2 regions of the Streptomyces sp. A01 genome follow, and region 1 is predicted to be linked to the other one. Evidence: riboswitches for the same ligand, from Rfam matches in the RefSeq annotation. Region 1 holds a riboswitch; the other holds the start of a gene.
What was found. Region 1 has a riboswitch for cyclic di-AMP ahead of AC5P1B_RS02290 (C40 family peptidase). Riboswitches for the same ligand answer to the same signal wherever they lie in the genome.
Positions count from the first base shown of each region.

Region 2: another riboswitch for cyclic di-AMP. It lies ahead of AC5P1B_RS09540 (C40 family peptidase); the one in region 1 lies ahead of AC5P1B_RS02290 (C40 family peptidase).

Region 1 covers NZ_JBWLKN010000001.1:555,193-559,398, forward strand. The annotation lists gene AC5P1B_RS02280 (hypothetical protein) at 1-339, opposite strand, end outside; gene AC5P1B_RS02285 (hypothetical protein) at 1,048-1,653, opposite strand; gene AC5P1B_RS02290 (C40 family peptidase) at 1,885-2,358, opposite strand; cyclic di-AMP (ydaO/yuaA leader) riboswitch at 2,363-2,515, opposite strand; gene AC5P1B_RS02295 (SAM-dependent methyltransferase) at 2,792-3,823, opposite strand.
Region 2 covers NZ_JBWLKN010000006.1:5,665-9,870, reverse strand. The annotation lists gene AC5P1B_RS09540 (C40 family peptidase) at 247-1,497, opposite strand; cyclic di-AMP (ydaO/yuaA leader) riboswitch at 1,506-1,750, opposite strand; gene AC5P1B_RS09535 (ATP-dependent DNA helicase) at 1,896-4,206, shown strand, end outside.

The DNA.
Region 1 (4,206 bases):
GGACAGGGCGCCCCAGCCGACGGAGACGGCGACCGCCATGACGCGCCGGTCCCGGTCCGGGAGCGTCAGGCCGAGCAGCGCCGCGTCACCGAAGTCAGCGGCGATCCGCAGCGCGGTGGCGGTCCGCAGCGCCGGCCCCTCGGGCGCGACCACCATGGCGAGTCCACTGGCGGCGTCCCGCCACGCCAGTGGGCGCAGCGAGATCCGGGTGGCCGACCGGACCTGGCCGTCGTCGTCCGCCAGCCCGGAAGGCCGGGCCAGCAGGTCAGGCCACGCCGTCACCGCCAGGCCGTAGAGCGCGGTCGCCGCGCCCACCGTTCGCAACAAAGCCACCCGCATCGTCCGCATCACCCTCTCGTGCCCGCTCCGGACCGGCTGCCGCGGGCAGCCGCCGCCGACCGTCACTGTCACACCGTACGTGGAGCCGATCACGGGCGGAGGCGGGCGGGCCGGTGGCGCCCCAGCCACCACTCTCGTCGCGCTGCGGAGAGCCGGAAGCCGAGGAGCCGAGGAGAGCCGGAAGGAGTCAGAGCGCCGGACGGGTTGGTCTCAGGGCGCCCGGGACCGCTGCCGTCGCGGTGTCGGGCTGTGGGGCGTCGCGGAAGGCACGGGTGTGCGCGGCGGGGCAGGCCGGGGGCGCGGGGGAGGCCGTCCGGCTACTGGAGGCACGGGTGCGGACCAGAGACCAGCGCGGTCGCGCGGCGGTGACGGGGAACCAGAGCAGAGGGGCCCGGGGGCGGCGCGTATGACGCCGTGGGAGCCGGAGCCCGGACGAGGCCGGTCATCGCCCGCGGGGGCTCAGGCCCCTGCCGCTGAATCCGCAGGGCAGCGGCCGCCGGCCTGGTCGGCGGGGACTGACCCCGGTGCCGCCGGCAGCGCACTGCGCGTCGGCGGCACCGGGGAAGCGGGACCCGCTACGGTCCTCGGAACCCGCTACGGTCTGTCAGCGGCCCGTGGCCGGGGGCCCGCAGACCCAGGCCGCGCGGGCGCGGGCGCCCGTGTCCCGGCCTTGGTGGGCGGCGGCGCACCCGCCACGAGGCGCGCTCACTACTTGGGGGTGACCAGCGCGTCGGGGTCCCTGGGGGCGTTCTTGGCCAGCTCGGTGGACGCGTTGAGGGTGAACAGCTTCTGCCCCTTGCGGAACGGCGACATCTGGAACGTCTGCTTGAACAGGTCCTCGCCCTGCTTGGTCAGCGTGGTGGGGACGTTGACGGCCCGCAGTTCCTTGCGCGTGAACTGGACGTTCTCCCGTCGGATGGCGTACTTCAGCAGCTTGGTGGACTGCGGGGCGGCTCCGTTGACGGAGGACTTGACCATGGTGCGCGGGGCCTTGTCCACATGGTTGACGATCTTGTTGAGTTCGAGGCGGTCTTCCCGGTCGTGGAAGAGGATGCCGCCGCTCAGCCGGGAGCTGGTCTTGGTGCCCTCGTGGATCGGGAAGGCCACGCACTCCCGGTGCTTTCCGGCGAGCCGTGCCTCACCGGTGGCGACCATGGAGATCCCGCGGTCGGCGAGCCGCTGGGCGGCGTCGCCGCGCAGGCAGAGGCTGGCCTCGGCGTTGAGCGGAACAGTCGCCTCGTTGGCTTGGGCGGGCGCCATCGTGCAAGCCATCGCCGCCGCCGCGATGGCAGCGCCCGTGGTACGTCGCAACATGACTAGTCCTTTTGGTCCGGGCCGTCCGCGGTCAGGACGGCACGCAAGGACAACGGCGCGCCTCACTTTCGGGTGACGTATTCGCGGCAAGGATCACTCGCCTTGGTGAGTGTGCGGGCCGTGTGCGAGTCCTCACGCGCGGCCGCCGCCTCCGCTGGAAGCGAAGGCGGCGGTCACCGCTTGGCCGAGCGGCCCGTCAGCCGTCCTGCTCACCCCCGGCTGACGCGTACGTCATCGCACGCGGCCGTACCAGACGTTCTTTGTCCATATCCTTTCCTTACGGACCGACTTGCCCGGCTTGGGCGCGTGCCAGATGGTGTTCTTCCCGGCGTAGATGCCGACGTGGTAGACGTTCCGGCCGGAGTGGAAGAACACCAGGTCGCCGCTCTTGCGGGAGCGCGCGGACAGATGGCGGGTCTTGTTGTACTGGGCGGCCGCGGTGCGCGGCAGCTTCTTCCCCGCCTTCTTGAACGAGTAAAGCGTCAGGCCCGAGCAGTCGAACCGGCTCGGACCTGTCGCCCCGTACTTGTACGGGGCCCCCTTCTTGGAAGCTGCGACCTTCAGGGCCTTGCCCGCCGGGGTGGCCGCTTCGGCTTCGGTGGTCAGCGCCGGTACCAGCGCTGTGCCGACCAGGAGCGCCGCAGTGAGTGCGGACGCGGTGCCGAACCGGGAGGCGGGCAGGGGTATGTGTGCATGCGTGGACATGCGAGAGCCCTTCGTCATCCGCCTGCGAAAGATGACCTGTCGGGTTCGGGCTGGCGAAGTTGCCCGGCCACATGCGTGGCTTCACCCCAAGGGCCACCGCGTTCGTGGCCCGTCGTGCTTGGGTCTCCCGTTCCTGCCAATTCAGTGTTGTGCGTTCCAGGGCCCGGTACGGCGGCAGGACTCGGCGTCCGCCCGGGCCGCCCCGCCATGGTGACGAGGGCTTGGTAGTGCCGGTTAGGGATTTTGCGTCATGAACCAACCAGACTCAGAGCTGAAACGGTCTTTTGTGAAGTTCTTCACCCCGGCCCTCGTCACTCGGTGTTCGCGCCCCGCTCACCTCGCAGCCTCCCATTGGCCCCGCTTGACCTGCGGAAACCAACCCCGGCCACGAGGCGCGGCGGGCGTCATGCCTGGTTGGGACGTCGACGGAGAGTCAGGAGGGCGCGGGGGCCGGATTGGTGCCGACGAACGCGCGGAACTGCTCGGCCGGGATCAGCCGGTGCGCCGCGACGTCGGTGAACCCCGCGCTCTTCAGCTGACCCACCAGCTCTTGCGGCTCCGGCAGCGGGCCGCCGAAATCGGTGTACTCGCACCACATGTTCAGCATCTGGGAGCCCAGGCTCCCGCCTTGGCAGCCCGTCGTCAGCAGCAGCCTGCCTCCGGGCGCGAGGAAGGAGCGGGCCCGCTCCAGGATCGCGACGCGGTCGGCCACCGGGAAGTAGTAGATGTTGTTGTGCAGCGTGACGAGGTCGAACTCCGGCTCGGTCTCGAACGTCCGCAGATCGCCCTGCCGGACTTCCACCCGGTCGGCGAGCCCCCACTCCGCCAGCTGGGTGGTGGCCTGCTCCACCACCTCGCTCTGCAGATCGATCGCCAAGGCGGTCAGCTTCGGGTTGAGGGAGGCGGCATGCCGCACGTAGGTGCCGCTGCCGCAGCCGACTTCGAGCAGCCGGAGCGGAGCGGCGCGGTCCACTACGAGCCTGATGGCCTCCTGGACGGCCGGCTCCAGCGCCCGGGACGAGCGGGCGATGAGCGCCCCGTCCTGGTCGGCGTAGGTCAGCCGCCGCCCGTCACGCAGCATGGTGGGGGCGTCCAGCAGCATCGGGGCGTGAAAGCGCAGCAGCTGGTCGATGATCGCGGCGAAGGCGTCCTGCTCGGCGCGCGCGAGCTCCTTCGCCGTACTGCTCCGCAGTCGGTACCGGCCCTGCCGGTAGCCCAGCTCGCCGAGGTGGACGCCGATGTCGAGCCAGACCCGCAGCAGCTCCTTGTCCTTGCGGACGTCGAGTTCGTCGGCGAGCGTGGCGACGTCGCAGGGGCTCGCCGCGAGCTGCTTGAGCACACCGTTGCTCGCCGCCGAGGCCAGGAACGAGGTGCGGTAGACCGGTGTCAGGCAGTTCTTCGACAGGCGCAGGGTCAGCGGAAGTTGACGGTTCCTCACCAGCTTGATGACAGTCCTGATCTTCAAAGGAAGTTTCCTCACGTGGGGTGGTTGTGAGCAAGGCTCGTGCGATGTGGTGCGCCCGAGGGGGCGTCGGCCGGACGGCCTGTCGCCTGTCAGGCCGTGACACGTTCGGGGGACAGCCGCGGACGGCCGGTACGCCGCCGCGCCGGTGCGAGATTCGCGTGACCGACGTCGGCTGACTGCCATCCGCAGCTCCGCGTTTGTTCGGTCTACGCTCGCCAGGCGCCTCCTTCTATCAGGTGAGCCGTCGCCCTGCCGAGCCCACCCGCCCGCCGGGCGCGGCCGGAAACGGGCCGGAATCCCGCCAGTGGGACACGGCAGCCGGACTCGCGCGCCCGGTCCGCCACTGATCCCCGGCCGCCCGCGCCGTGTCGCGCGCACCCTGC
Region 2 (4,206 bases), on a different contig from region 1:
CCTGCGGCGGCACGGGCGCGTCACGCACGGCTGTCGAGACACAGGGCTGTCGAGCCGCAGCCCTGGCGGACGGCTCACCGAGCAGCAGGGCACCAGCAGGGCACGGCGTGAGCGGCACCAGCTGAGCGCGGCGGCAGGCCCGCCCTCATCAGGAGACCGCGGGGGTCTCCGGAGAAGAGGACGAGCCTGCGCCCTGCGTCCCGCTCCGCGTCGGCGCTTGTCAGTGCTCCGCGTCAGTGCTCCGCGTCAGGCCGGGCGGACGTTCCCGTAGATCGGCATGTAGTAGATCGACTCGACCCGCACGTTCGCACCGGGCTTCGGCGCGTGGATCATCTTGCCGCCGCCGATGTACAGGCCGACGTGGCTGATGTCGTCGTAGAAGAAGACGAGGTCGCCCGGCTTGAGGCTGGATGTGGACACGCGCTTGCCGACCTTCACCTGGTCCCAGGTGGTACGCGGCAGGGTCACCCCGGCCGACTTCCACGCGCCCTGGGTCAGGCCGGAGCAGTCGTACGAATTGGGGCCGGTGGCGCCCCACACGTACGGCTTGCCTATCTGCGCCCGGGCGAAGCTGATCGCCTTCTTCGCCTTCGCGTCGTAGGACGAGTCGGCGGGATCGGAGGGGTCGGTCGTGTCGCCCGAGCCGGGGCTGGTGCTGCCACCGGGGTCGTCGCCGGTTCCTTCCCCTGTCCCGTTGCCCGTTCCGCTGCCTGTTCCGTCGCCCGAGCCGCCGTTGTTCTCGCGCTCTTCCTGGCGCTTGCGTTCCGCGGCCTCCGCGCGCTCCTTCTCGGCCTGCTTACGGGCCAGCTCCTCGGCCTTCCGCTTGGCCTCGGCTTCCTTCTCGCGCTCCAGCTCGGCCAGTCGCGCCTTCTCCGCCGCGGTCAGCTTCGACAGCAGCTGTCTGGCCTCGGTCAGCTTGGTCTGGACGGACCGCTTCTTGGCCTTCAGCTCGTTCTGCGACCGGGTGAGCGAGTCGAGGCTTCGCGCGGCCTTGCCCCGCTTGGCCGCGGCGTCGGCCTGCTGGGTCTGGTAGTCCTTGATGGCCTGCTGCTGCCGCCCGGTCATCCGGTCCATCAGGTGTGACTGGTCGAAGAGGCTCTTCGCGTCGGAGGCCAGCAGCAGGGTCGCGGTCGAGCTCATTCCGCCGGTCCGGTACTGGGCTGTGGCGAGGGCGCCGAGCTTGCGGCGGGCCTCGTTGACCTTCTCGGTGCGCTCGGCCACGTCATCCAGCAGTTTGTCCGCCTTGACCCGCTGGCCGTCGGTGCGCTCCTTGGCCGCGTTGTACTCCTGCGTGGCCGTGCCCGCCTGCTGGTAGAGCTTGTCGACCTTCTTCTTCACCTCCTCGACCGAGGGCTTCGGCTCGCCGGGAGCGGCGTTCGCCGACGTCTGCGAGAGGAGGGTGAGAGAGGCGAGAGCGGCCGTGGTCAGGCCGATAGCGGTACGGCGACTGGAACTGGCTTCCAGCCCCCGTGCCCGGGGTTTGCGGTGCGACGCCAAGGGAGGCGACTCCTTCCGTGGACCGCCTACCGGGTTAGCTGTCGGGTTCGGGCTGCCCCCGTCAAGGATGCCGCTGACGCGATCGGTGTCGGCGGCGTACATGACAGGGGAGGAAGGCTGCCCTACGGTCCGCACGTGGGGGTACGGGCCGATTCACCCCGGTGATGCTGGCCTCTCCTCCCGGAGGAGGTGAGGAAGGTGGGTCCCCGGCTCCGGCCGCCTGCTGACGGACCAGACTCGGCGCGGGCCACCCGTTGCCGACGCTGTCGCCGACGGGGATACGGGCCGCCATGAGCGAGCACGGTAGCCAATGTGTGGGGCGGCTGTGAAGGCTGATGTTCGATTTGCCCGAAAGGGTTGTGCGGGTTGTCAGTGCGGCGGCCTAGACTCGGTTGGCGATGAGCAGCCTCTTTGATGACAGCTTCCTGGCGGATCTTGAGAAGCCGGGCCAGGAGCCCCCGCCCGAGGACCATGAGATCCCCGAGGACGATCCCGGCGGCCCCGCCGGCCAGGCCCCGGAGCAGATCCCGCACGACCTCTTCGAGGGCTGGGACCTCTCCGGGCCCGGGGGCGGTTCCGGCGCGCCCGCCGACCGCGACGCGTACTACCGCAACGGTGCGCCCCGGCCCGCCATCGACCCGGCCGCGCTGCTGGAAGGGCTCAATGACCAGCAGCGGGCCGCCGTCGCGCATGCCGGCTCGCCGCTGCTGATCGTCGCCGGGGCCGGCTCGGGCAAGACCCGCGTGCTCACGCACCGCATCGCGCACCTGCTGGGCACCCAGCGGGCGCACGCGGGAGAGATCCTGGCGATCACCTTCACGAACAAGGCCGCGGGCGAGATGAAGGAGCGCGTCGCCGAGCTGGTCGGCCCCCGGGCGAACGCCATGTGGGTGTCCACCTTCCACAGCGCGTGTGTGCGCATCCTGCGCCGCGAGTCGAAGCGGCTCGGCTTCACGTCGTCCTTCTCGATCTACGACGCGGCCGACTCGAAGCGGCTGATGGCGCTGGTCTGCCGGGATCTCGATCTCGACCCGAAGCGCTTCCCGCCGAAGTCCTTCAGCGCGAAGATCTCCAACCTCAAGAACGAGCTCATCGACGAGGAGACCTTCGCCGGGCAGGTTGGCGGGGGCAGCTCCCAGACGGAGTCCGCGGGAGGGTTCGAGAAGACCCTGGCCGAGGCGTACGCGATGTACCAGGCGCGGCTCCGCGAGGCCAACGCGCTGGACTTCGACGACATCATCATGACGACGGTGCACCTGCTCCAGGCGTTCCCGGACGTCGCCGAGCACTACCGCCGCCGCTTCCGGCACGTGCTGGTCGACGAGTACCAGGACACGAACCACGCGCAGTACACGCTTGTGCGCGAGCTGGTCGGCCCGCCCGAGTCCGCCGCCGAGCTCTGCGTGGTCGGCGACGCCGACCAGTCGATCTACGCGTTCCGGGGTGCGACGATCCGCAACATCCTCCAGTTCGAGGAGGATTACCCCAACGCGACGACCATCCTGCTTGAGCAGAACTACCGCTCGTCGCAGACGATCCTGAGCGCCGCCAACGCCGTCATCGAGCGCAACGAGAACCGCCGCCCTAAGAACCTGTGGACGGACGCCGGAGCCGGAGCCACGATCACCGGCTACGTCGCGGACACCGAGCACGACGAGGCGCAGTTCATCGCCGACGAGATCGACCGGCTCTCGGACGCGGGCGAAGCCAAGGCGGGCGACGTCGCCGTCTTCTACCGGACGAACGCGCAGTCCCGTGTCTTCGAGGAAGTCTTCATCCGGGTCGGCCTGCCGTACAAGGTCGTCGGCGGTGTCCGCTTCTACGAGCGCAAGGAGGTCCGCGACATCCTCGCGTACCTGCGCGTCCTGGCGAACCCGGAAGACACGGTGCCCCTGCGGCGCATTCTCAACGTTCCCAAGCGCGGCATCGGCGACCGCGCCGAAGCCATGATCGACGCGCTCGCCCAGCGCGAGAAGATCTCGTTCGCGCAGGCGCTGCGGCGCGTGGACGAGGCGTACGGGATGGCGGCGCGCTCCGTCAACGCCGTCCGCCGGTTCAATGTCCTGCTGGAGGACCTGCGAACCATCGTCGAATCGGGCGCGGGCCCCGCGACGGTCCTCGAAGCCGTGCTGGAGCGCACGGGCTACCTCGCGGAGCTCCAGGCCTCCACCGACCCGCAGGACGAGACCCGCGTGGAGAACCTCCAGGAGCTGGCGGCAGTGGCCCTGGAGTTCGAGCAGGAGCGGGGCGTGTCGGCGGCTCCGGCCGGCCCGAGCGCGGGCGGACCTGGCGGTCCTTCCGGCCCGGCTGCTGTTGTGAATGCTGGGTCTGGGTCTGGGTCTGGTGCTGAGGCGACAGAGGTGGCTGACCCGACTGACGTCGCGGGGGCGGCTGCCGCTGTGGCGGCGGCTGCGGACGCGGCGGGCGCCAGTGCGTCTGACGCCGCGGAGCTGGCCGACGCTGGTGCCCCTGCTGCCGCTGACACCGACACCGACGATCTTGATGGCGTGGACGAGACCGGTGCCGCGGACGGGACCGTTGAGGACGAGACCGATGAGGACGAGGCCGGTGGTGCGGTAACCGGCACGCTGGCCGACTTCCTGGAGAAGGTGGCGCTGGTCGCCGACTCCGACCAGATCCCCGACGAGGACACCGAGGGCTCCGGCGTCATCACGCTGATGACCCTGCACACCGCGAAGGGTCTCGAAT